DNA from 3 places in the Embleya scabrispora genome. Region 1 is predicted to be linked to each of the others. Evidence: riboswitches for the same ligand, from Rfam matches in the RefSeq annotation. Region 1 holds a riboswitch; each other region holds the start of a gene.
The links. A riboswitch is a leader RNA that binds a small molecule or an ion and turns the genes downstream of it on or off. The one in region 1 is predicted to bind cobalamin.
Positions count from the first base shown of each region.

Region 2: it holds a riboswitch for cobalamin, as region 1 does, so the genes downstream of both, B4N89_RS29505 (ribonucleoside-diphosphate reductase subunit alpha) here and B4N89_RS27100 (cob(I)yrinic acid a,c-diamide adenosyltransferase) in region 1, are expected to answer to the same signal.
Region 3: it holds a riboswitch for cobalamin, as region 1 does, so the genes downstream of both, B4N89_RS48435 (ABC transporter substrate-binding protein) here and B4N89_RS27100 (cob(I)yrinic acid a,c-diamide adenosyltransferase) in region 1, are expected to answer to the same signal.

Region 1 covers NZ_MWQN01000001.1:6,211,598-6,219,148, forward strand. The annotation lists gene B4N89_RS27095 (terpene cyclase/mutase family protein) at 1-707, opposite strand, end outside; cobalamin riboswitch at 838-972, opposite strand; cobalamin riboswitch at 1,828-1,999, shown strand; gene B4N89_RS27100 (cob(I)yrinic acid a,c-diamide adenosyltransferase) at 2,048-2,641, shown strand; cobalamin riboswitch at 3,556-3,724, shown strand; gene B4N89_RS27105 (CoA-acylating methylmalonate-semialdehyde dehydrogenase) at 3,931-5,430, shown strand; gene B4N89_RS27110 (acyl-CoA dehydrogenase family protein) at 5,434-6,576, shown strand; gene B4N89_RS27115 (enoyl-CoA hydratase/isomerase family protein) at 6,573-7,551, shown strand, end outside.
Region 2 covers NZ_MWQN01000001.1:6,704,933-6,712,483, reverse strand. The annotation lists gene B4N89_RS29520 (zinc-dependent alcohol dehydrogenase family protein) at 1-477, opposite strand, end outside; partial or broken gene B4N89_RS29515 (helix-turn-helix domain-containing protein) at 624-1,423, shown strand; gene B4N89_RS29510 (ribonucleotide-diphosphate reductase subunit beta) at 1,532-2,509, opposite strand; gene B4N89_RS29505 (ribonucleoside-diphosphate reductase subunit alpha) at 2,527-4,845, opposite strand; cobalamin riboswitch at 4,923-5,175, opposite strand; gene B4N89_RS29500 (hypothetical protein) at 5,809-5,997, opposite strand; gene mug (G/U mismatch-specific DNA glycosylase) at 6,752-7,324, opposite strand; gene B4N89_RS29490 (GNAT family N-acetyltransferase) at 7,441-7,551, opposite strand, start outside.
Region 3 covers NZ_MWQN01000004.1:394,702-402,252, reverse strand. The annotation lists partial or broken gene B4N89_RS42270 (glycosyl hydrolase family 18 protein) at 1-759, shown strand, start outside; gene B4N89_RS42265 (hypothetical protein) at 1,027-1,569, shown strand; gene B4N89_RS42260 (sensor histidine kinase) at 1,572-2,780, shown strand; gene B4N89_RS42255 (response regulator transcription factor) at 2,777-3,460, shown strand; cobalamin riboswitch at 3,509-3,723, shown strand; gene B4N89_RS48435 (ABC transporter substrate-binding protein) at 3,742-4,821, shown strand; gene B4N89_RS42250 (FecCD family ABC transporter permease) at 4,818-5,900, shown strand; gene B4N89_RS42245 (ABC transporter ATP-binding protein) at 5,897-6,712, shown strand; gene B4N89_RS42240 ((2Fe-2S) ferredoxin domain-containing protein) at 6,709-7,461, shown strand.

The DNA.
Region 1 (7,551 bases):
GCCTGCACGCTGATCGCGGTCGAGTCGGCGTCGCTGGTGCAGGTGGACAAACCGTAGTTGAGGGGGAATCCGCCGTCGGCGCAGTGTGCGTCGGCCAGGAAGTCCACCGCGGCGGCGGGGGCGCCGGCTGGAGTGCGATCCAGCGCGAGGAGTGCGAGGGACTGGCTGAAGGCGTTGCTGTAGTCGCCCCATGGCGAGGTGTCGGTGAAGCGCCCGGAGGGCTGTTGCAACGAGCGCAGCCGGGTCGGCAGGTCCACGCCGCCGAACGAGGTGGGGTCGACACCGCGTACCTCGGCGGCGAGGAGGGTCTTGGCGGTGGCTCCGGCGTAGGCGTTGGTGGTGCCGTCGCCGATGTAGCCGGACAGGATCTCCGGGCGGGCGAGCCACGTGGTGGCCTTGGCCCCGTTGTCGTCGGCGACCCCGGCGGCGGCGAACGCGAAGATCGCGTCGATGGTCAGGCCCTGGTCGGGGTAGGTCACTCCGTCGAAGGTGGTCTCGAAGCGTTCGCCGTCGACGAGTTGCCGAGCCAGCCATCCCGCCGCGGCCTGGGTGCGGTTGCCGGAGAGTATGGACACGTTTGCCTGGGGCGTTGTGTCGGTCGTCGGCGGTGCCGCCGCGGCGGTGGACGGGATCATGGCGGCCGTACCGGCGAGCGCCAGTCCGCCGAACAGCGCGGCGATCCGGCGTCCGGGGCGGGTGAGAGTCATCACGGTGCCTTTCCGGGCCCATGGCACGGCGAACCCGGAAGACCCGGCGGCCGAGCGGGCACACCGACGGCGGCACCGCCCCGACGCACGGGTCGCTGGGGCTCCGTCCCGCGGACCACGACGGGGATGGGAGACGAACACTCCGGCGACGGGCATTCGGGCTCGCCGTCGGGAGGGACGGACCACCGCTGCGGGTCAGCGCCGGATTCACACCGGACTTCCCCCGTCGTCGGAACTGCTGCGGGTCGTCGCACAAGACGATCGAGACAGATGGAGACGCCCGGAATCGGAACGTCGACTGGTCAGACCTGCAGATCCCGCACTCTACGGATCGCTCGCTCTGGAAGGAACTCTCTTTCCGGCCAACAAGATCGCCTGCACATGAAGGATGGAGTCGGTACCGGGCCGAGACCAGCGCGAAGTTCTCGCCCTGCGAGGGCGCTTGGTGAGAGCCATCGTCTGCGGGACGGACCGTCGCGGTCGCATTGAGCACCCTGGCGATCGATCCGATGCCAGTTCGTTCACAACATCCGTCGTGTCCGACACAAGCTTTGGCGGCCTGCTCCACGACGCACATGACACCGATTCGACTCACACGAGCGGCGATCAGTGTGCTCGACGCGGAACCCGGAAATCCTCCTTGAGGCTTCAGGACCTGCCTGCAGGCCGACCTGGGGTGCGACGGTCTCAGTACGCGCGACAGGTTGATCGACACCGTGGCATGTCGAAGGGGTGGTCGGCGTCCGAGGCGGGTTTCGTGACGGTGTTCCCGGCGCTTCGAGCGAATCCGGTCGCTCGCCAAGGACTTGGGGACGGCGGTGCGCGTTTGCTCTGGCGAGCTCTCCACACGTTTCGGGGAGCGATCCTCGGCCCGGGAGCATCTACTCCGATGACGGCCGATAGTAGTCACACGCCGCCTCTTGACCGGGGTCGGCGTGGGGGCGGGCACTGAGGAAGCGGCGTAGCGACCGAGCGGTGTCGGGCGCGGCGCGGCCCGTGTGTCGGTGGGTGGCGCCGATTCGGAGACGCCGCACGTGTGTGGTCCGCCCCGGTCGAGCAGGAGTGCGGTGCCCGCGGCAGGAGGTCCCGGGTCTGGTCTGGTGCCGGCGAGGACCGCGTGTCATGCTATGGCCTGCTGTGCGACGGCAAAGCCGAGGAAACCGGTGTGATTCCGGTGCGGTCCCGCCACTGTGATCGGGGAGCGACTCCCGTCGAGGCCACGGCCCCGCCTCGGGGTTGGAAGGCCGGGGGAAGTGTCGATCCGAGAGCCAGGAGACTCACGTCGTCGCCACCTCGACACAACCGGGGCGGATTTCCCCGAGAGAGGCCGGTGGTTCGCCATGTCTGTGGTGCTGAGCCGTATCTACACTCGCACGGGAGACGCGGGCACGACCGCGTTGGGCGACAACTCCCGCGTCCGCAAGACCGATCCACGGATCGTCGCCCATGCCGACACCGACGAGACCAACGCCGCCATCGGTGTGGCGCTGGCACTGGGTTGCCTGGACGCGGAGTTGCGGAACGTCCTGGAAGGCATCCAGCACGACCTGTTCGACGTCGGCGCGGACCTGTGCGCTCCGATCCGCGACGGAGACGAACGCCTGCGGGTCCGTGAGGAGGACGTGTCCCGCCTCGAGCGTCTGTGCGACACGTTCAACGAACGACTCGAGCCCTTGCGGTCGTTCGTACTGCCGGGCGGTACGCCCGGCGCGGCGCTCCTGCACACGGCGCGGACGGCCGCCCGACGGGCGGAACGCTCGGCGTGGGCGCTGATCGACACGGACACGGAGTTGTCCGGCGGGGAGGCGGCGACGGTGAACCCGGTGTGCGTCCGATATCTGAACCGTCTGTCGGACCTGCTGTTCATCCTCGCGCGGTTGGCCAACGATGGCGGGCGCGGCGACGTGCTGTGGAGCCCGGGCCGCAACCGCTGACATCGCGCCGCCACCGCTCCGCCGGCGATATCGCACCGGTTCTCGACAGGTGTGGCGGCACGAAGGACTCGCTCGGGAGACAACCCGAATTGCGTTCCCGGACTTGCCACCCGGCCGCCGCCGCGGCGGGGTAGCGAGGCAGCGGTCGCGGCGACCGGATCCCGCGGTTTCGGTGGCGGCCGAAGGCTCCGAGGAGCTTTCTCCATGCGCTCCTGTGCGCTCCTGCGCGGGCACTTGCCCCCGGCCGACCCGGAACATCTCCGTGTCGGCCGGCGTCGCCGACACACAACGCGCATCCGACGCGCCCAGGTCGGACGCGCATCGCGGGGTTCCACGCCCATCGTCGAGACACGTCGCCCTATGAGGTGCTCCACCGGTTCATGGGCAGCTCGCGCCCGGTATCCGGGCAGCGGCTCGGCCGTCCTGTCCGGAATCGGTGCAGGATGCTCCAACAGGCTCCATCGGCGACGCCCGGGCGAGCGCGTCGCGGACACGCCGTCCGCCTTGTGTGCGGGAGGCCAAGAGGCGCACGTTCGGTCCAACCTGCCGCCTGCGGTCCAGCGGCGGTCGGCTTCGAGGCGGGTGGTCTCGCGGCGACTGTTCACTCGTCCGTTGTTATGCCCCGCCCGGCGTTGGTTCGCCGTCCCGGTGCGAGGCAGGGGCATCGGGCGGCGTGGCCGATGAACGCGATGGCGCCCTGTCGGTCCGGGAGCGCAGATCCACCAGGCCGGAGCGTGCGAAGCGGAAGTCGGGGCGGCGAAGGCGCAGGCCGAACGAGAGTGCCGGCGGGGCTCCACGAGCGGTCGGCGGCCGCATCGGCGACAGGTTGTCGGCGCGCGGCGACGGGCGTTGGTTCCGGACATGTACTCGCGGTCGCGGGCGCTGGACTTACTAGGACGTCCGACTATATCGTCCTGAACTACAAGGTCCGCGGTGCAGGGAAGCCGGTGTGAATCCGGCATGGTCCCGCCACTGTGACCGGGGAGTGCGCTGTCGTGCACCACGCCACTGGCGAAAGCCGGGAAGGCGGGCAGCGTGTGTCGATCCGGAAGTCAGGATACCGGCCGCGGGTATATCCGTGTTGTCCACGAGGATGGAGCAAACACGCATGACACCGGCCCGCGCCCTTGCCCCGGATGTTCCTGCACGCGTCGAAGCCATCAGGATTTCCTGACCACTTCGACGTAGACCCGAGCCGTCGCCGACCACGCGCGCGCCCCCGCGCCGCAGCCGGCTGCTTCGGTCATGCCTCCCCCTCCGGATCGCACCTGACGAGAGACAGGTCGTTCATGGTCCGCGAGCTTTCCCACTTCATCGGCGGCAAGCACGTCACTGGCACCTCCGGCGTGTTCGGCGACGTGTACGACCCCAACACCGGACAGGTACAGGCCCGCGTTCCTCTCGCGGATCGCGCCGACACCTTGACGGCGATCGCCGACGCCGAACGGGCGCAGCCCGAGTGGGCCGACTGGAATCCCCAGCGGCGCGCCCGGGTCCTGGCCCGCTTCCTGCAACTGGTCGAGCCCGAACGCGAATCGCTCGCCCGGCTGCTGTCCGCCGAACACGGCAAGACCATCGCGGACGCCCATGGTGACCTGCAACGCGGCCTGGAAGTCGTGGAGTTCGCCACCGGCATCCCACACCTGCTCAAGGGGGAATTCACCGACAACGCGGGCAGCGGGATCGACGTGCACTCGCTGCGCCAACCGCTCGGCGTGGTCGCCGGCATCACCCCCTTCAACTTCCCCGCGATGATCCCGCTGTGGAAGATCGCTCCCGCCATCGCCTGCGGCAACGCGTTCGTGCTCAAGCCGTCCGAGCGCGACCCCTCGGTGCCGCTGCGCCTGGCCGAGCTTTTCCTGGAAGCCGGTCTGCCGCCCGGCGTGCTGAACGTGGTCCACGGCGGCAAGGAGAGCGTGGACACGCTCCTGGAGGACCCGCGCGTCCAGGCGCTCGGCTTTGTCGGCTCGACCGCGATCGCCGAGTACGTGTACACGACCGCCACCGCGAACGGCAAGCGCGCCCAGTGCTTCGGCGGCGCCAAGAACCACCTGATCGTGATGCCGGACGCCGATCTCGACCAGGTCGTCGAGGCCCTGATCGGGGCCGGGTACGGCTCCGCGGGCGAGCGCTGCATGGCCATCTCGGTGGCGGTTCCCGTCGGCGCCGAGACCGCGGACGCGCTGGTGGACAAGCTCGTCGCCCGGATCGCGACTCTGCGGGTGGGCCCCTCGCACGACCCCGAGGCCGACTTCGGCCCGCTCGTGGGCCGGGACGCACTCGACCGGGTGCGCGGCTACCTGGACATCGGTGTGGCCGAAGGCGCCAAGCTGCTCCTCGACGGCCGGGACCTGCGGGTGCCGGGCCACGAGGACGGCTACTTCGTCGGCGCGTCGTTGTTCGATAACGTGACGCCCTCGATGCGGGTGTACCGCGAGGAGATCTTCGGCCCGGTGTTGTCCGTGGTCCGCGCGGCGTCCTACGAGGACGCGCTGGGGCTGGCGAGCGGGCACGAGTACGGCAACGGCGTGGCGATCTTCACCCGCGACGGCGACACCGCCCGCGACTTCTCCCGCCGGGTGAACACCGGCATGGTCGGCATCAACGTGCCCATCCCGGTGCCGGTGGCCTACCACACCTTCGGCGGCTGGAAGAGGTCCGGATTCGGCGACCTGAACCAGCATGGCCCGGACTCGATCCGCTTCTACACCCGTACGAAGACGGTGACCTCGCGCTGGCCGTCGACCGCGCGCGAGAGTGCGAACTTCGACATTCCGACGATGGACTGACCGATGACCGCGCTCACCGTAGACCAGATCGCCATCCTCGAAACCACCCGCGACTTCGCCCGCGAACACCTCGCCCCACACGCGATCGAGTGGGACCGCACCGGACACTTCCCCGTCGACGTCCTGCGCAAGGGCGCCGAACTCGGCCTCGGCGGCGTCACCGTCCGCGAGGACGAGGGCGGTTCGGGACTCGGCCGACTGGACTCCGTACTCGTCTACGAGGCCCTGGCCGGTGGTTGCCCGACCATCGCCGCCTACTATTCCATCCACAACATGGTCGCCTCGATGATCGACCGGCACGGGACGCCGCACCAGCGCTCCCGCTGGTTGCCGGGTCTGTGCTCGATGCGCGACCTGGCCAGCTACTGCCTGACCGAACCGGGCGCCGGATCGGACGCCGCAGCCCTGACCACCCGCGCGGTCCGCGACGGGGACGACTATGTCCTGCGCGGGGTCAAGCAGTTCATCTCCGGCGCCGGCTCGTCCGCGGTGTACGTGGTGATGGCGCGCACCGGCGGGGACGGCGCCGACGGGATCTCCGCCTTCGTGGTGGAGGCCGACACCGACGGGCTGTCCTTCGGGCCGAACGAGCGCAAGATGGGGTGGCATGCCCAGCCCACTCGCCAGGTGATCCTGGAGAGCGTGCGGGTGCCTGCCGCTCATCGTCTCGGCGCCGAGGGCGACGGCTTCAGGATCGCCATGGCCGGCCTCAACGGCGGTCGGATCGGTATCGCCGCCTGCTCGCTGGGCGGCGCGCAGGCGGCACTGGATGCCGCCGTGCGTCATCTCACCGACCGCGAGGCGTTCGGTGCGCGGCTCATCGACGCACCGGCCCTGCGGTTCCAACTCGCCGATATGGCCACGGAACTGGAGGCCGCCCGCACGCTCGTGTGGCACGCCGCGTCCTCGCTCGACGAGGACGACCCCAGGGCGCCCCAACTGTGCGCGATGGCCAAACGGTTCGCCACCGATACCGCCTTCTCGGTGGCCGACCGCGCGTTGCAACTGCACGGCGGATACGGCTATCTCGCCGACTACGGCATCGAGAAGATCGTCCGCGACCTGCGGGTGCACCGCATCCTCGAAGGAACCAACGAGATCATGCGCGTGATCGTCGCGCGCGCCCTGATCGGAGCGGCCCGATGACCACCCCCACCACCGAACACGACCAGCCCGTACTGACCCACCGGCAGGGTGCTCTGGGCCGGATCGTGCTCAACCGGCCCGCGGCGCTCAACGCGCTCACCCACGACATGGTCCGCCGCATCGACGCGGCGCTGACCGCGTGGGAATACGACGACGGCGTACGGCTGGTGGTGATCAGCGGCGCGGGCGAGCGCGGCCTGTGCGCGGGCGGCGACATCCGCGCCATCCATGCCGACGCCGTCTCCGGCGGCACCGCGAGCCTTGACTTCTGGCGCGACGAATACCGGCTCAACGCCCGCATCGCCCGCTATCCCAAGGCCTACGTCGCCGTCATGGACGGCATCGTGATGGGCGGCGGTGTCGGCATCTCCGCGCATGGGAAGGTGCGCATCGTCACCGAGCGCTCGACGATCGCGATGCCCGAGACCGGCATCGGCTTCGTCCCCGACGTCGGCGGCACCCACCTGCTCGCCCGAGCCCCCGGCGAGTCGGGTACGCACCTGGCGCTGACGGGCTCCGCGATCAGCGCGGGCGACGCGATCGCCTGCGGCCTCGCCGACCACTTCGTGCCCTCGCACCGCCTGGACGCGGTGATCGAGGCGTTGGCCACCGGGACGCCGGCCGACGTCCTCGGCCGCTTCGCAGACCCGGCGCCCTCGGGCGAACTCGCCGAGCGCCGCGCCTGGATCGACACGTGCTACGCGAGCGACAACGTCGAGGAGATCCTCGAACGACTGGAGGACAGCGGCGAACCGGCGGCCAAGCAGGCCGCCGAACAGATCCGCGCGAAGTCGCCCACCGCGCTGAAGGTGACCCTGGCGAGCCTGCGCCGCGCGCGTGAACTCGACTCTTTGGAAGCCGTGTTGGAACAGGAGTATCGGGTGTCGAGTGCCGCACTGACCGCACCCGACCTGGCCGAGGGCATCCGCGCCCAGGTGATCGACAAGGACCGGACACCGAACTGGTCGCCCCCGA
Region 2 (7,551 bases), 490 kb from region 1:
CGGCATCGGCGCCCGGCCGCCGGTCAGCGCGTTCCACGCCGTCACCGCTGTCAGCGGGAGGGTGGCGGCCTCGGCGAAGGACAGGTGCGCGGGGATGTGCACGAGCGCCCGCTCGTCCGCGAGCGCGAACTCGGTGAACACGCCGTCGCGCGAACTGCCCAGTTGGGCCGCGAGATCCAGGCCGAACGGCCCGTCGATCCAGTCCGGGAAGACGGTGGCGGCGACCCGGTCCCCCGGTGCCACCCGGGTCACCCCGGGCCCGACCGCGACCACCTCGCCGACCCCGGCACAGCCCGGGACGATGTCGGGCGACACGGGCAGCGGATAGTTGCCGGCCAGGACGAGCAGTTCGCGCAGGCTGATCGAGGAGGCCCGGACCCGGACCAGGACCCGACCCGGACCCGGCGCGGGCTCGTCGTGCTCCCGCACGGTGAGTCCGTCGATTCCCGCGCCCGGCCGCAGGTGGTAGCTCTTCATGGTGGTGCCTCTTCCGCGTTGCGTGGACGGTGCGACGATCCCGCCGCTCGGCGGGCCGTGGGGACGATCCTCCGAGCGACCCGCCCGACAGGACAATTCCCGCGAGGGAATTGCCCGGGGTCCCCGCACCTGCCTAGAACTGCCCCATGAGCACGATCACCCACGGCCCGGAATTCCCCGCCGAACTGCGGCGCTGGCGTACCGCTCGGCGGTTGAGCCAACTGGAGCTCGCCGCCCGCGCGGAAACCTCCCAGCGGCATCTGAGCTTCATCGAGAGCGGTCGGTCCCGGCCCGGCCGGACCATGATCATCCGGCTCGCCGAATCCCTCGAACTGTCCCTGCGCGAGCGCAACGCGCTGTTGCACACCGCCGGCTTCGCGCCGGTGTTCCCCGAGTCCGATTGGGACGCCCCGATGATGCGGCCGGTCCAGGAGGCGCTGAGCGCGGTGATCGAGGGCCATCTGCCCTATCCGGCGATGGTGCTGCGGCCGTACGGGCAGATCGTGGCGGCCAACGCGGCGATCGACGTGCTCACCGACGGCGCGGCCCCGGAGCTGCTCGGGCAGCCGATGAACATGTTGCGGCTGATGCTGCATCCGCGGGCATGGCGGCGCGGGTGGAGAACCTGGGCGCGTGGGGCCATCACATCCTGGAGAACATGCGGGCCCGGGCGCTGCGCAGCCCCGATCCGCTGCTCGACACGTTCATCGAGGAGCTGCGCGGCTACGTCCCGAACGCGGAACCGGGCCCCGACCACCTCGGCTTCGCGGTGCCGCTGCGGTTGTGCGACACGGCGAGCGGGGTCGAGTTGCGCCTGCTCACCACGATCACCTCGTTCGCGACGGCGACCGACGTCACCGTGTCCGAACTCCACCTCGAGGCGTTCCTGCCCGCCGACGAGGCGACCGCGACCGCGCTGCGCCGCCGCGCCGCCGAGCGCGCGTGAGCCCTGCGCGGGCCGAGCGGGCCGGCCGCCCCGAAACGCGCGAAACCGCCGTGCCGCCCCGGAATCGGGACGGCACGGCGGTGGTGTACCCGGGCACGCGGACCCGGGTCAGAAGTCCTCGTCGAAGGAGACCGATCCGGTGACCGCGACCTGATAGGCGGACACCCGCCGCTCGAAGAAGTTCGACAACTCCTGCACGTCCTGGAGTTCCATGAAGCCGAACGGGTTCGCCGAGCCGTACACCGGCGCCATGCCCAGCTGGGCGAGCCGCCGGTCGGCCACGTGCTCCAGGTAGGAGCGCATGTCGGCGACGGTCATCCCGGACACCCCGCCCTGGAGCAGGTCCTCGGCGAACGCCGTCTCCGCGTCCACCGCCTCGGCCAGCATCCGCCGAACGTCCTCGGCGAGCTCGTCGTCGAACAGGTCGGGCTCCTCGGCCCGCACCGTCTCGACCACGGAGAACGCGAAGTCCATGTGCGCGGACTCGTCGCGGAAGACCCAGTTGGTGCCCGAGGCGAGGCCGTTGAGCAGCCCGCGCGAGCGCAGGAAGTACACGTAGGCGAAGGCGCCGTAGAAGAACAGCCCTTCGATGCACGCCGCGAAGCAGATCAGGTTGAGCAGGAACTGCCGCCGGTCGTCCCGCGATTCGAGCCGGTCCAGGCCCATCGCCGAGTCGATCCAGCGGAAGCAGAACTCCGCCTTGCGCCGGATCGACGGGATGTGCTCGACCGCGGCGAACGCCTGCTCGCGCTCCTCGTGGTCGGGCATGTAGGTGTCGAGCAGCGTCAGGTAGAACTGCACATGGACGGCCTCTTCGAAGAGCTGCCGCGACAGGTACAGCCGGCCCTCGGGCGAGTTGATGTGCCGGTACAGGTTCAGCACCAGGTTGTTCGCCACGATCGTGTCGCCGGTCGCGAAGAACGCGACCAGGCGCTGCACGAGGTGCCGCTCCGCCGGGCTGAGCTTGTCCAGGTCGGCGAGGTCGCTGTGCAGGTCGACCTCTTCGACCGTCCACGTGTTGCGGATCGCCGCGCGGTACTTCTCGTAGAAGTCCGGGTACTGCATCGGGCGCAGCGTGAGGTTCATTCCGGGATCGAGCAGGCTCACGTGCACGCCTCACATGCTTCGGGGTTCTCCAGCGAGCAGGCGATGACCTCGAGGTCCGAGATCTCCTCGACCGGCGCGGCGGACGCCTGCGCGGGCACGGTCGCCTGCTGGATGCGCGTCGCGGGGCGCGAGCGCAGGTAGTACGTGGTCTTGAGACCGGTGGACCACGCGTAGCGGTACATCGAGGACAGCTTGCCGATGGTCGGGTCGGCCATGAACAGGTTCAGCGACTGCGACTGGTCGATGTACGGCGAGCGGGCCGCCGCCAGGTCGATCAGCGCGCGCTGCGGCAGCTCCCACGCGGTGCGGTACAACTCCCGTACGTCTTCCGGCAGTTCGGCGATGCCCTGGACCGAGCCCTCGGCGCGCTTGATCCGGTCGCGCACCTCGGGGGTCCACAGGCCGCGGGCCTTGAGCTCGCGCACCAGGTAGCCGTTGATCTGCAGGAACTCGCCGGACAGCGTCTCGCGCTTGAACAGGTTGGACACCTGCGGCTCGATGCACTCGTAGGCGCCCGCGATGGAGGCGATGGTCGCGGTCGGCGCGATCGCCACGAGCAGCGAGTTGCGCAGCCCGTGCTCGGCCACGCGGGTGCGCAGCGCGTCCCAGCGCTTGGTCTGCGTCGGGTACACGCCCTCCCACAGGTCCGGCTGGAGCCGGCCGCGCGCCGCGTGCGTCTGGGCGTAGGCCGGGTGCGGGCCGTGTACCTCGGCGAGCGCCGAGGAGGTCTCCAGCGCGGTGAGGTAGATCTCCTCGGAGATGAGCGTGGACAACTCGCGTGCCTCGGCCGAGTCGAACGGCAGGCCGAGCGTGAAGAACACGTCCTGCAGGCCCATCAGTCCCAGGCCCACCGGGCGCCAGCGCGGGTTGGACGCGGCGGCCTGGTCGGTCGGGTAGTAGTTGATGTCGATCACGCGGTCGAGGAAGATCACCGCGGTGCGCACCGTGGCGCGCAGCTTGTCCCAGTCCATGCCCTCGCCGGGGACCACGTGCGCGCCGAGGTTGACCGAGCCGAGGTTGCATACGGCGGTCTCGCCGTCGCTGGTGACCTCCAGGATCTCGGTGCACAGGTTGGACAGGTGCACCACGTTGCCCGGCTCGGCGGCCTGGTTGCAGGTCCGGTTGGCGGCGTCCTTGAAGGTCATCCAGCCGTTGCCGGTCTGCGCGAGGGTGCGCATCATCCGGGCGTACAGGTCGCGGGCGGGCATCTGCCGGACGAACCGGCCGTCGCGCTCGGCGGCTTCGTACACCTTGTCGAACTCGGCGCCCCACAGGTCGGGCAGCTCCGGCAGCTCGTTCGGGTCGAACAGCGACCAGACGCCGTCCTCCTCGACGCGCCGCATGAACAGGTCCGGCACCCAGTTGGCCAGGTTGAGGTTGTGCGCGCGACGCGCGTCCTCGCCGGTGTTCTCGCGCAGTTCGAGGAACTCCAGGATGTCGGGGTGCCAGGTCTCCAGGTACACGCAGGCCGCGCCCTTGCGCCGGCCGCCCTGGTTGACCGCCGCCACCGACGAGTCGAGGGTCTTCAGCCACGGCACGATGCCGTTGGAGTGCCCGTTGGTGCCCCGGATCAGCGAGCCGCGCGAGCGCACCCGCGACCAGGCCACGCCGATGCCGCCGGCGAACTTCGACAGCCGGGCGATCCGCCCGTACATGTCGTAGATCGACTCCAGCTCGTCCTTGGGCGAGTCGAGCAGGTAGCACGAGGACATCTGGGTGTGCACGGTGCCGGAGTTGAACAACGTCGGGGAGCTGGGCAGGTAGGCCAGCGAGGACATCAGCCGGTAGAAGCCGATGGCCTCGCCGGGCTCCTTGGACAGGCCGCACGCCACGCGCAGCAGGAAGTGCTGCGGGGTCTCGACCACCTTGCGCGAGACGGGGTGGCGCAGCAGGTAGCGGTCGTAGACGGTGCGCAGGCCGAAGTACTCGAAGCGGCGGTCGCCGTCGGCGTCGACGGCGGCGTCCAGCTCGGCGGCGTGCGCGGCGACGAACGCCGCGGTCTCCGCGCCGATGACGCCCTCGCGGTGACCGAGCGCGATGCCGGCGCTGAAGGAGGCGACGCCTGCCTCGGCGGCCTCGTCGGCGATCCGGCCGGCCAGCAGGCGCGCGGCGAGCCGCGAGTAGGCGGGCTCCTCGGCGATCAGCTCGGCGGCGGTGCGCACGGCCAGGTCGGCCGCCGCGCCGCGGTCCGCGCCCTCGTTCAGACCCGCGACGACCCGGCGGACGACCCGATCCGGATCGACCTCCGGCAGATCGCGCGCCTGGGTGCGCACCAGGGTGGCAAGGCGGTCCTCGGGGCTCTCGTCGACCCGCATCCGGGTCGCGCCCACGCTGTCCACAACGGTCACGTGCTCTCTCCTCGCGAGCTCGTACGTACAGGTGACCCCACGCCCGAAGGCGTGGGCAGCCGGCAGGTATTCGGACTCGCGGGCATGCCGGGGCACCGCCGGGCACGGCGTGTGCTCGGTGGTCCGCGAAGTGCCTAGTGGCCGTCGCTTCCCGTACGCCCTTCGGCGTCCGGCGCTCTATGACGACTTTTGTTCCCGCTCACCGCTGCGGGGGCAGTTCCGGCCTCGCACCGGATTCCCTCTTGCCTCGCCTTCCCGGAAACTTCGGTCGGGCGAACCAGCTGCGTCGCAGAGCATATATGTAGTGGCGGGGTGGTCGTCGCACCCCCAGGTGTTGTGTCGCGTCCCGATTCCCGGCGTGTCACGGTTCGCCGGAGACGTGCCCGGATGGTACGGCCGGCGAGCAATGCGACGCGCGTCGAGCGCCCCGAACACCCGCGCTCCCGGCGGCCGTCCGGGCCCACCGGCCCTGCGCGGGCTGCGCGGAACGGGCACGGGGGCGGCGAGTGCGCGGCGGGGACCGGACCGGATCTACGGCGGATGGCGCGTCGGCCGGCGCGCCGATCGGCCGGCAAATCCCTTCCTCGCCGGGCGTGTCGAAGGACGCGTGACAAGAAGCACATCGCGTCGCGGCCGGGCCGGATGCGCGGGGACGAATCGGCGACCCCGGCCTTCGGGTCGGGACGGGCAGGGGCGTCTCCGGGCCCGGATCGAGGAGCCGGCTGCCGGGTGCGCGGCCTCGACGCGGGCGGGCGTGCCGCGTCGCCACGGTAGGTCCGTCGGCCGGGGCACCCCCGGACCGGATCGCGCCACGAAGGCGGCTCACGGCCGATGCGTGCGCGGGCCCACCCGTGAGGCAGGTGCCGGACTCCCCCGCGGTCGCTCCATCTACCGGGCCGCCCCGGGCTCGGACCGTGCCGGGTGGCCGGGTCACGGGCGGCGCGTGCGCGGGCCCGGTCCGGGCGGGCGGGCGTGCCGGGGCGGGCTGCCCTGCGGTCGGTCCGTCGGCCGGGGCACCTCCCGGCCCGAGTCGCGCCATTCGGCGACCAGCGCCTCGTAGACGGGAGTCTCGAACGTCTCGGTGGGCCACGGCCCGAACGGTGCCCGCAGGATCTTCATGCCGATCCAACCGCACGAGGGGGCGCGAAGTAACCACCAACCGAGTGATGCCACTCGGTCGATTGACGGCCCCGCCCCCGGGTCGGGTCGCCGGCGCCGAGCGCCGCCGCACCCGGCGAGCGGCCCGGTGTGGCCCCGCGCGCGGGTCGGACCATGACGCCCCGACCGGGCACCCGACTCGGCCCGGGGCGGGCGCTCGACCCGGACCGGACTCTCGGGTCGGACGCCGCACACCGGCTCCATGCCCCGGTCGACCGGCGGGCGCTCGACCCGGACCGGGCTCTCGGGTCGGACGCCGCACGCCGGCTCCATGCCCCGGTCGACCGGCGGGCGCTCGACCCGGACCGGGCTCTCGGGTCGGACGCCGCACGCCGGCTCCATGCCCCGGTCGACCGGCGGGCGCTCGACCCGGACCGGGCTCTCGGGTCGGGCCGTGCGCACGGCTCAGGCGCCGCGTGGCGGCTGCATACGCGCGCCTCGCCCGCGGATTCCCGCGCCCGGTCGAAGCTCCCGCGACCGACCCACGCCGCGCCTGGCGCCGCCCTCGTGTTCCACACAGCGCTCGGTTGTCCGGGCCACGGCGCCGGACGGCGGGCCGACCCTGGCGCCTTGCGCTTCGGGCAGCGGCTCGTGTTGCTGTGCCGCCCGGCCAACGCGCGGACCGACCCCGGCGCCTTGCGCTTCGGCCGGGCAGCGGCTCGTGTCGCCTGTGCCGCCCGGCCGACGCATGCCCGCACCCGACCCACGCCGCGTTCTACTCGGTCGTGCCCGGTGGTGGGTAGGCGGTGGTGCGGAGGTGGGTGAAGGCCTCGGCCAGGGCTGCGGCCGTCCAGTGGGCGTTCAGGCCGCTGGGGTTGGGGAGTACCCAGATTCCGGTGTCGTCGATCGTCTCCGGTTGGCGGCCGACCACCGCCTTGGGGCGGCCGAAGCCGGTTCGGTATGCGCCGATGCCGAGGACCGCCAACCAGGCCGGTCGGTACCGGCGTACCTTGGCGGTGAGCGCCAGGCCACCGGCCCGATACTCCTCCTTCGTCAACTCGTCGGCGCGCGCGGTGGTTCGGGCCACCACGTTGGTGATGCCGAGGCCGAGCGTGGTCAACTCGCGCTGCGCGGCGGGCTCGATCAGGCGCGGCGTGAAGCCCGAGGCGTACAGGGCCGGCCAGAACCGGTTGCCGGGACGGGCGAAGTGCCGCCCGGTGGCGCCCGACCAAAGCCCGGGGTTGATGCCGCAGAACAACACCCGCAGGTTCGGCGCGATCACATCCGGGATGCTCCGACCGTGCGCGGCGGCCAACTCGTCGGCGGTGGGATTGCGTCCGGGCGGGATCGGCAGCACGATCGACGCGGCGGCATCGGTCTTCGCGCCGGCCCTGCCCGCCTCCGCCTTGCCCGCGTCGGCCTCGGCCGCCCGCGCCCGGTCCGCTTCCGCCTCGTCCCTCCGGCTCACGGCGCCTCCGCGATCAGCGCCGTGCCCACCGACCGGAAGCCGATCCGATCGTATACCCGCGCGACATCCTCGTCCCCCGCGCTCAGGAACACCGTCTCGCTCCCGCT
Region 3 (7,551 bases), on a different contig from region 1:
CAGAACCCGGCCGCGTTCGCCGAGTCGTGCCACAGCGTGGTCGAAGACCCGCGCTGGGCCGACGTGTTCGACGGCATCGACCTGGACTGGGAATACCCGAACGCGTGCGGCCTGACCTGTGACGCGAGCGGCTTCGGGTCGATCAAGACCCTGCTGGACGCCACCCGCGCCCGCTTCGGCGCCGGCAACCTGGTCACCGCCGCCATCACGGCCGACGCCGCCCCGGGCGGCAAGCTCGACGTCGCCGACTACGGCGGCGCCTCGGGGGCCGTGGACTGGTACAACGTGATGACGTACGACTTCTTCGGTCCGTGGATGGCGCAGGGCCCGACCGCCCCGCACTCGCCGCTGACGTCGTACCCGGGCATCCCCGTGCCGAACTTCAACTCGGCCGACGCGATCGCCAAGCTCCGGACGAAGGGCGTACCCGCGAAGAAGCTGCTGCTCGGCATTCCCTTCTACGGCCACGGCTGGACGGGCGTGACCCGGAACGAACCGGGCGGCACCGCGACCGCGCCCGCGTCGGGTGACGGCAGCTACCGCGCGCTCAAGGTGCGTTGTCCCGCCACCGGCCTGGCCGGCGGCACCTCGTACGGTCACTGCGGCGACGAATGGTGGGGCTACGACACCCCGGCCAGCCTCGCGGTCAAGACGAAGTGGGCCAAGGAACAGAAGCTGGGCGGTGCCTTCTTCTGGGAACTGAGCGGCGACACCGAGAACGGCGAACTCGCCGCAGCCCTCAACGGCGGACTGGGATAGCCCACCCCGCCCGAGCAAGGTCGCGGCCGGATCGATCGGGGCCGGCCGCGACCGCGGGACCAGGCCCGCGTCACCCGCCCGACGCCGTTCGCCGTCGACGGAGCGACGACGCGGACGACGCCCCGCGACCACGCCGGTCCGACGCCGGGCGAACACGCTCCGTAGTCGGCCTTCACGGGGGCTCCTCCTCGGCTCCACCCGCGGCTCCACCCGATGTTCCACCCGTGGGTCCAGGTGCGGGAAAGGCGACGGCGACAGTCTGGGGACATGAACACCACGGACTGGATCACCGACATCATCCTCGTTCTCATCGTCTTCCGGCAGATGCGGGAAGAGCGACTGGACCGCAAGACCTTCCTCATCCCCCTGGGGATCGTGGCCTTCGTAGGGTTCAAGTACCTCCACACGATCCCCACCGCAGGCAACGACACGGTGCTCATCGGCACGTTGGTGGCGATCGGCGCGGCGCTCGGCGTGGCGGGTGGCGTCTTCACCCGGATCCGCTCCGCCGGCGGGCATCTGCTGATCAAGGCCGGCGCCGTCTCGGCGGTGTTGTGGGTGCTGGGCATGGGGGCGCGGATGGGCTTCCAGGTATGGGTCGACCACGGCGGTGCCGACCACGTCGCCCGCTTCAGCCTCGACCACGACATCACCTCGGGTCGGGCATGGGTCGCGGCGTTCGTGCTGATGGCGGTGACCGAGGTCGTCACGCGGGTGGCCACGATCTTCGTACGGAGCCGGATGGTGGCCGCCCGGCAACCGGTGACCGCGGTGGCGCGTCCCGTGTCGTCCCTCGACCACGCGCTCTGACCATGGGATATGGTCGCGCCGTGCCCGTATCCGAGAGTGTTCCCGTCCCCGGGTCGGCCCGGGGACGGGAGTCCGGCCCGCGAGCGACGGCACGCCACGATCCCCGGGTGCAGTGGGTCGTCAGCCTCGGCGTCATCGCCGTGGGCATCGCGACGATCCGCCCGGTGGGCTCCAGCGGTCGCGGTCTGGCCGTCGTCGTCCTCATCGCGCTCAACTCCCTGTTCCTGCTGGGCCGCAACGTCCCCGAGGACAGGGTCCCCCCACGCGTGGGCGTGGTATGGATGGTGCTGGGCCTCGTGGCGGCGGCCGCCCTGGTCGGCACCGCCCGCGGCGGTACGAGCTATCTGTTCGCGTACTTCCTCGTCGGCCACATCGGCTACCGCCTGCCGCTTGCGCAGGCGGCCCCGCTCGCGGTGCTGGGCGGGCTGCTCTGCGGTGGCGTGCTGTACCTGCATCTCGGCCCGGGCCACGAGGCGTTGCCCTGGGGCCTGGGATTGTCCACCACCCTGCCGGTGGTGATGGGGATCATCAGCCGCAGTCGACAGCGGGCGGTGGAGGCCGTGATCGAATCCGCCGAATCCGCCGAGCGCGCCGCCCGCGCCGAGGCCCGCACGGCCGCACTGGCCGAGCGCAGCCGGATCGCCCGGGACGTGCACGACGTCCTCGCACACTCGCTGGCCGGCATCAACATGCAACTCGAACTCGTCGACGCCCTCCTCGACACGGGCGACCTGGCCAAGGTTCGCGAAGCCAACGACAAGGCGCACAGTCTGGTGAAAGAGAGCCTGAAGCAGGCCCAATGGACCGTCCACGCGCTGCGCGAGGACGCGCTGCCGCTCATGGCGAGCCTGACCGCCATGGTCGAGTCGTCGGGCCACCGGGACGCGCTCACCGTCGGCGGCACCGTACGCGAACCACCCGCCCGGACGGTCCAGCACCTGCTGCGGATCGCCCAGGAGGCGCTGACCAACGCCGCCCGGCACGCCCCCGGCGGCGATGTGCGGGTGGAGGTGACGTTCGCAGCCGCGTCGATCACACTGCGGATCCGCAACGGCCCCGCCACCTTGGAGGCGGCCGGGCCCGGCGGCGGCATGGGACTGATCGGCATGCGCGAACGCATCGCCATGGTGGACGGAACCCTCACGGCCGGACCGATCACCGAAGGACCGGAACGAGGCGGCTGGCAGGTGGAGGCGGTGATCCCGGAATGAACGACACCACAGGGCACGACCCGCGATCGGCCGACGCGACCCGGCGGCTGCGGGTGGTGGTGGCCGACGACCAGGCCGCCATCCGCGAACCGCTGGCGGCCGTGCTCGCGCTCGCCGAGGACATAGACGTCGTCGCGGCCGCCGCGGACGGGGACGAGGTGCTCGCCGCCGCGGCCGCGGGCCCGGTGGACGTGGTGCTCATGGACCTGCGCATGCCCCGGACCGACGGCATCGAGGCGACCCGGCGACTGACCGAGGAACACCCCGGGGTGGCCGTCGTCGTCCTGACCACCTTCGCCGACGACGACTCGATCCTGGCCGCGCTGAGCGCGGGTGCGCGCGGCTACCTGACCAAGAACGCGGGCCGCCAGGACATCGTCCGCGCGATCCGGGCCGCCGCCGCGGGCCAGTCCGTGCTCGACCGCGAGGTCCAGGACCGGCTGCTCGCCACCGTCCGCACCCGGGCCACGACGCCGAAAGACAACCTCCCCGACGACATAACACCCCGTGAACGCGAAGTCCTCGCGCTCATCGGCCAAGGCCTGCCCAACCGGGCCATCGCCGAGAAACTCTTCATCAGCGAGGCCACCGTCAAGACCCACATCAACAACCTTTTCGCCAAAGCCGGCATTCGCGACCGCGCCGACGCGGTGCGCCGAGCCATCGCGGCGGGTCTGTAACGCGGTTCCGGCTCCGGCCGCCGCGTCGAGCGCCGGCGAGACGCGACGAGCGGTTTGGTAGCCTGTGGCCGCCGTGGTGTACGGGAAGCCGGTCGAATGCCGGCGCGGCCCTCGCCACTGTAGCCGCGGAGTTCCGCAGCCCTCGCCGACCGCTCCCCAGGCGGTCGGGGTCACTGGATGGATCGGGAACGAGCCAACCGGGAAGGCCGGCCGCGGAGCGTCGATGCGGAAGCCAGGAGACCGGCCACGGCGCGACATGTTCCACGAGGGTTGGAGAACACATGCCCCGCGCTGCCCTGCGCCCGTTTCGAGCCGAACGTTCCATACCTCCGGCGGGCGCCCCGCACTCCGTGCGCCCCATACGCTCCACCCGCTCCGGTCTCGCCGCCGTGGCGCTCCTGCTCGTCGGCGCGCTCGGCGCCTGCACGGGCGCGCCCGAGGCCGACAAGCCCGTCGCGGCGGCGGGGAGCAGCCACCCGACACCGGTGAGCGTGAACAGGTGCGGCGTCACCACCACCGTGACGGCACCGCCGGCCCGGCTGGTCACCCTCAACCAGGGCGCCACCGAAGTCGCCCTGGCCCTCGACCTGCAGACCCGGATGGCCGGAACGGCGTACCTCGACGACGCGGTCCCGGCGCGATGGAAGACGGCCTACGACACCGTCCCGGTGCTCTCCGAGAAGTACCCGTCCAAGGAGAAACTCCTCGCGGCGCGCCCGGACTTCCTCTACGCCTCCTACTCCAGCGCGTTCACCGACAAGGTGGCGGGCACGCGGGACGAACTGGGTTCCCAGGGCATCACCACCTACCTGTCGCCGCTGGGTTGCGCCGACGGCAAGCAGTCGGCGTCGCCCTCCTTCCAGGCGGTATGGGACGAACTGGGCGATGTCGCCGAGCTGTTCGGCGTCGCACCGCGTGCCGCCGCCATCCGGGACACGCAGCAGCGGCAACTGGCCGAAGTCACCGCCAAGTCGACGGGCAAGGGCCTGAAGGTGCTCTGGTACGACTCGGATACCAAGACCCCCTACGTCGGCGCGGGCCACGGCGGACCCCAGCTCGTGCTCGACGCCGTCGGCGCCCGCAACGTCTTCGACACGCTGCCCGGTGGCTGGAAGAGCACGAGTTGGGAGCAGGTGGTCGCGGCGGACCCGGACGCCATCGTGCTCGCGGACGCCGGGTGGGACACCGCACAATCCAAGATCGACTATCTCGAACACGACCCCGTGCTGAGCAAGCTCAAGGCCGTCCAACGCCGTGCGTACGTGGTCGTGCCGTTCTCCGAGTCGACCCCCGGCGTGCAACTCGCCGACGGTGCCGTCCGGGTCTCGGCCGGCCTGGGCAACCTGACTCCGCGTCCGTGACCGCTCGTCCCGCCGCACGACTCGCCGGCGCGAGTCGTGCGGCGGTGGCCCTGGCCGTCGCCGCAGTGCTGCTGCTGTCCACCGTTGTGCTCGGCCTCGCCGTGGGATCGGTGCACGAGCCGCCGCACGTCGTGGCCGACGTGGTGCTGCGCCGACTGGGCCTCGGTGGCTCCGACGTCACGCCGTTGGACGATCAGATCGTCTGGCAACTTCGGCTGCCGCGCGTCCTGGGGGCCGCCGCGACCGGCGCGGGACTCGCGGTGTGCGGGGCCGTGTTGCAGACCCTGACCGGCAACGACCTGGCCGACCCCTACCTGCTCGGGATCTCCAACGGCGCCGCCGTCGGCGCGGTCACCGTGATCGTCCTCGGTGTAGGGGTCTCCGGCACCGCGGGAATCGGCGCGCTCCCGGCCGCCGCCTTCGTCGGTGCCCTGCTCGCCGTCCTCGTCGTGCTGACCCTGGCCGGGGCGCACAGCCGGACCCTGCCGGCCTCGCGAACCGTGCTGGCCGGCATCGCGGTGGGGCAGTTGTGCGGCGCGTACACCTCGTTCGTCGTGCTCGTCCTCGGCGACCGCAACGCCGCTCGCGGCGTCATGGAGTGGACGCTGGGTTCGGTGGCCGGGGTGCGGTGGAACACGGCCGTCTTCCTGGTCGCGGTGGCCGTCCTCGGCACGGTGGCGATGGGCGCGGCCGCCCGGGACCTCGACGCGTTCGCGTTCGGCGAGACCGCGGCCCGTTCCGTCGGCGTGCACGTCGAACGGACCCGCTGGGCCCTGATCGCCGCGGCGGCGCTGGTGACCGCGTGTCTGGTGGCCAATACCGGCGTCATCGGGTTCGTGGGTCTGGTCGTGCCGCACGTGGTCCGCCTGGTGTGCGGTCCGCGCCACGCCCTCCTGCTGCCGATGTCCGCACTCGTGGGCGCGTCGCTGCTCGTGGGCAGCGACATCGTGGCGCGCTCGGTGCTCCCGGAGCAGGAGATCCCCGTCGGCGTCGTCACCGCCGGGCTCGGAGCGCCGTTCTTCGCATGGTTGTTGTGGCGCCAGGCGGCAGGCAGGTCGGCCGGGGGGAGTCGGTCGTGATCAACGCGAACCGGGCGGGGCCGGCCGCCGAGAACGTAGGCGTGCGCGTCGACGGCGCCACATTGTTGACGGACGTGACGGTCGGCTTCGCCCTCGGCCGGGTGACGGGCCTGCTCGGGCCGAACGGTGCCGGCAAGACGACGCTGCTACGGGTCCTGGCCGGTCTGCGCCGGCCGCAGACGGGCCGAGTCCTCCTCGACGGCGACGACCTGTACGGCCTCACGGCCCGCCGACGCGCGCGCAGGGTGGCCTTCATGGAGCAGCAGGCCGACACCGCGCTGCCGCTGACGGCCCGCCAGGTCATCGATCTGGGGCGCACGCCGCACCGCGGCCGGTGGCCCGTGCTGCCGGGCCTCGCGAGCGCCCACGAGGATGCCGTGCTCGCCGAGGCCGCCTCCGCCACCGATGTCGGCGCGCTGCTCGACAGGACCTGGTCGTCCCTGTCCGGCGGCGAGCGCCAGCGCGTGCAACTCGCGCGCGCCCTGGTCCAGGAACCGGAGGTGCTGCTGCTGGACGAGCCCACCAACCACCTCGACCTGCGCTACCAACTCGGCTTCCTCGAAACCGTGCGCGGGCTCGGCATCACCACCGTCGCGGCCCTGCACGACCTCGAACTCGCCGCCGCCTACTGCGACGACGTCGCCGTGCTGCTCGACGGCCGACTGGTGGCGCATGGGCCCGTCGCCGAAGTGCTCACCTCCGCCACGATCGCGCGCGTCTACGGCGTCGACGCGACCGTGGAGCGCCATCCCCTGCATTCCCGACCGCACATTCGATGGAACGGCTTGCTTACCGAAGGGGTCGAGTCATGAGTGGAGAAGGTGCGCGAGCCCTCGACGGGCCTGTCGCGGGCGGTGTGACGGTCCTGGTCGGGATGTCCGTCACGGAGGCCGATCGGCGGGCCGAACTGCTCGCGGCCGCCGTGCCGTCGGGCGCCACGACGGCGTTCCTGCAGCAGGGCGAGCCGTCCCTGTCGGCCGAGTTGACCAGGCTGGCCGACGCGGGCGCGCAGGCCGTCGTCCTGATCGGGGTCCGCCTGGGGGCATCCGGCCCCGGACACTCCTGGCTGCGGCGGATCGCGGCGTACTGGTGGCGCGAGCGCACCGGCCATCGTCCCGCGCTGCTGGTTGCCACGCGGCTCGCCGAATCCGCGGACGCGGTGGCCGAGGTTGCGACGACCGTCAAACCGATCACCGGGGAGGAACCCGGTCTCACCTCTCCGGCCTGGGAGGAGGTCACCACCCACCGGCACCAGGTGATGGTGTGCCGCGGACCGCGCTGCACGGCCAAGGGCGCGGACGACACCCAGGTTGCGCTGATCCGCCGACTCACGGAGCACGGGCTCGGCGACGACGACGTCCTCGTCACGCAGACGGGGTGCCAGTTCCCCTGCAACCAGGCCCCCGTGATCAGCGTGCAGCCCGACGACGTCTGGTACGGGCACGTGGACCCGGCGACGATCGGCGCGATCGTGGCCGACCACCTGATCGGCGGCCGGCCGATCACGACGCATCGCCTCCCGCGGCACAGGAAGGAACCGGCGAACCGGTCGGAGGACTGACCCGCCCGCGACCCGTCGACGAGCACCGTCCCGTGCTCGACGACAGCGCCCGCCACGCGAGGCGGAGCGAGGGACGGCAGCCGAAGAGCG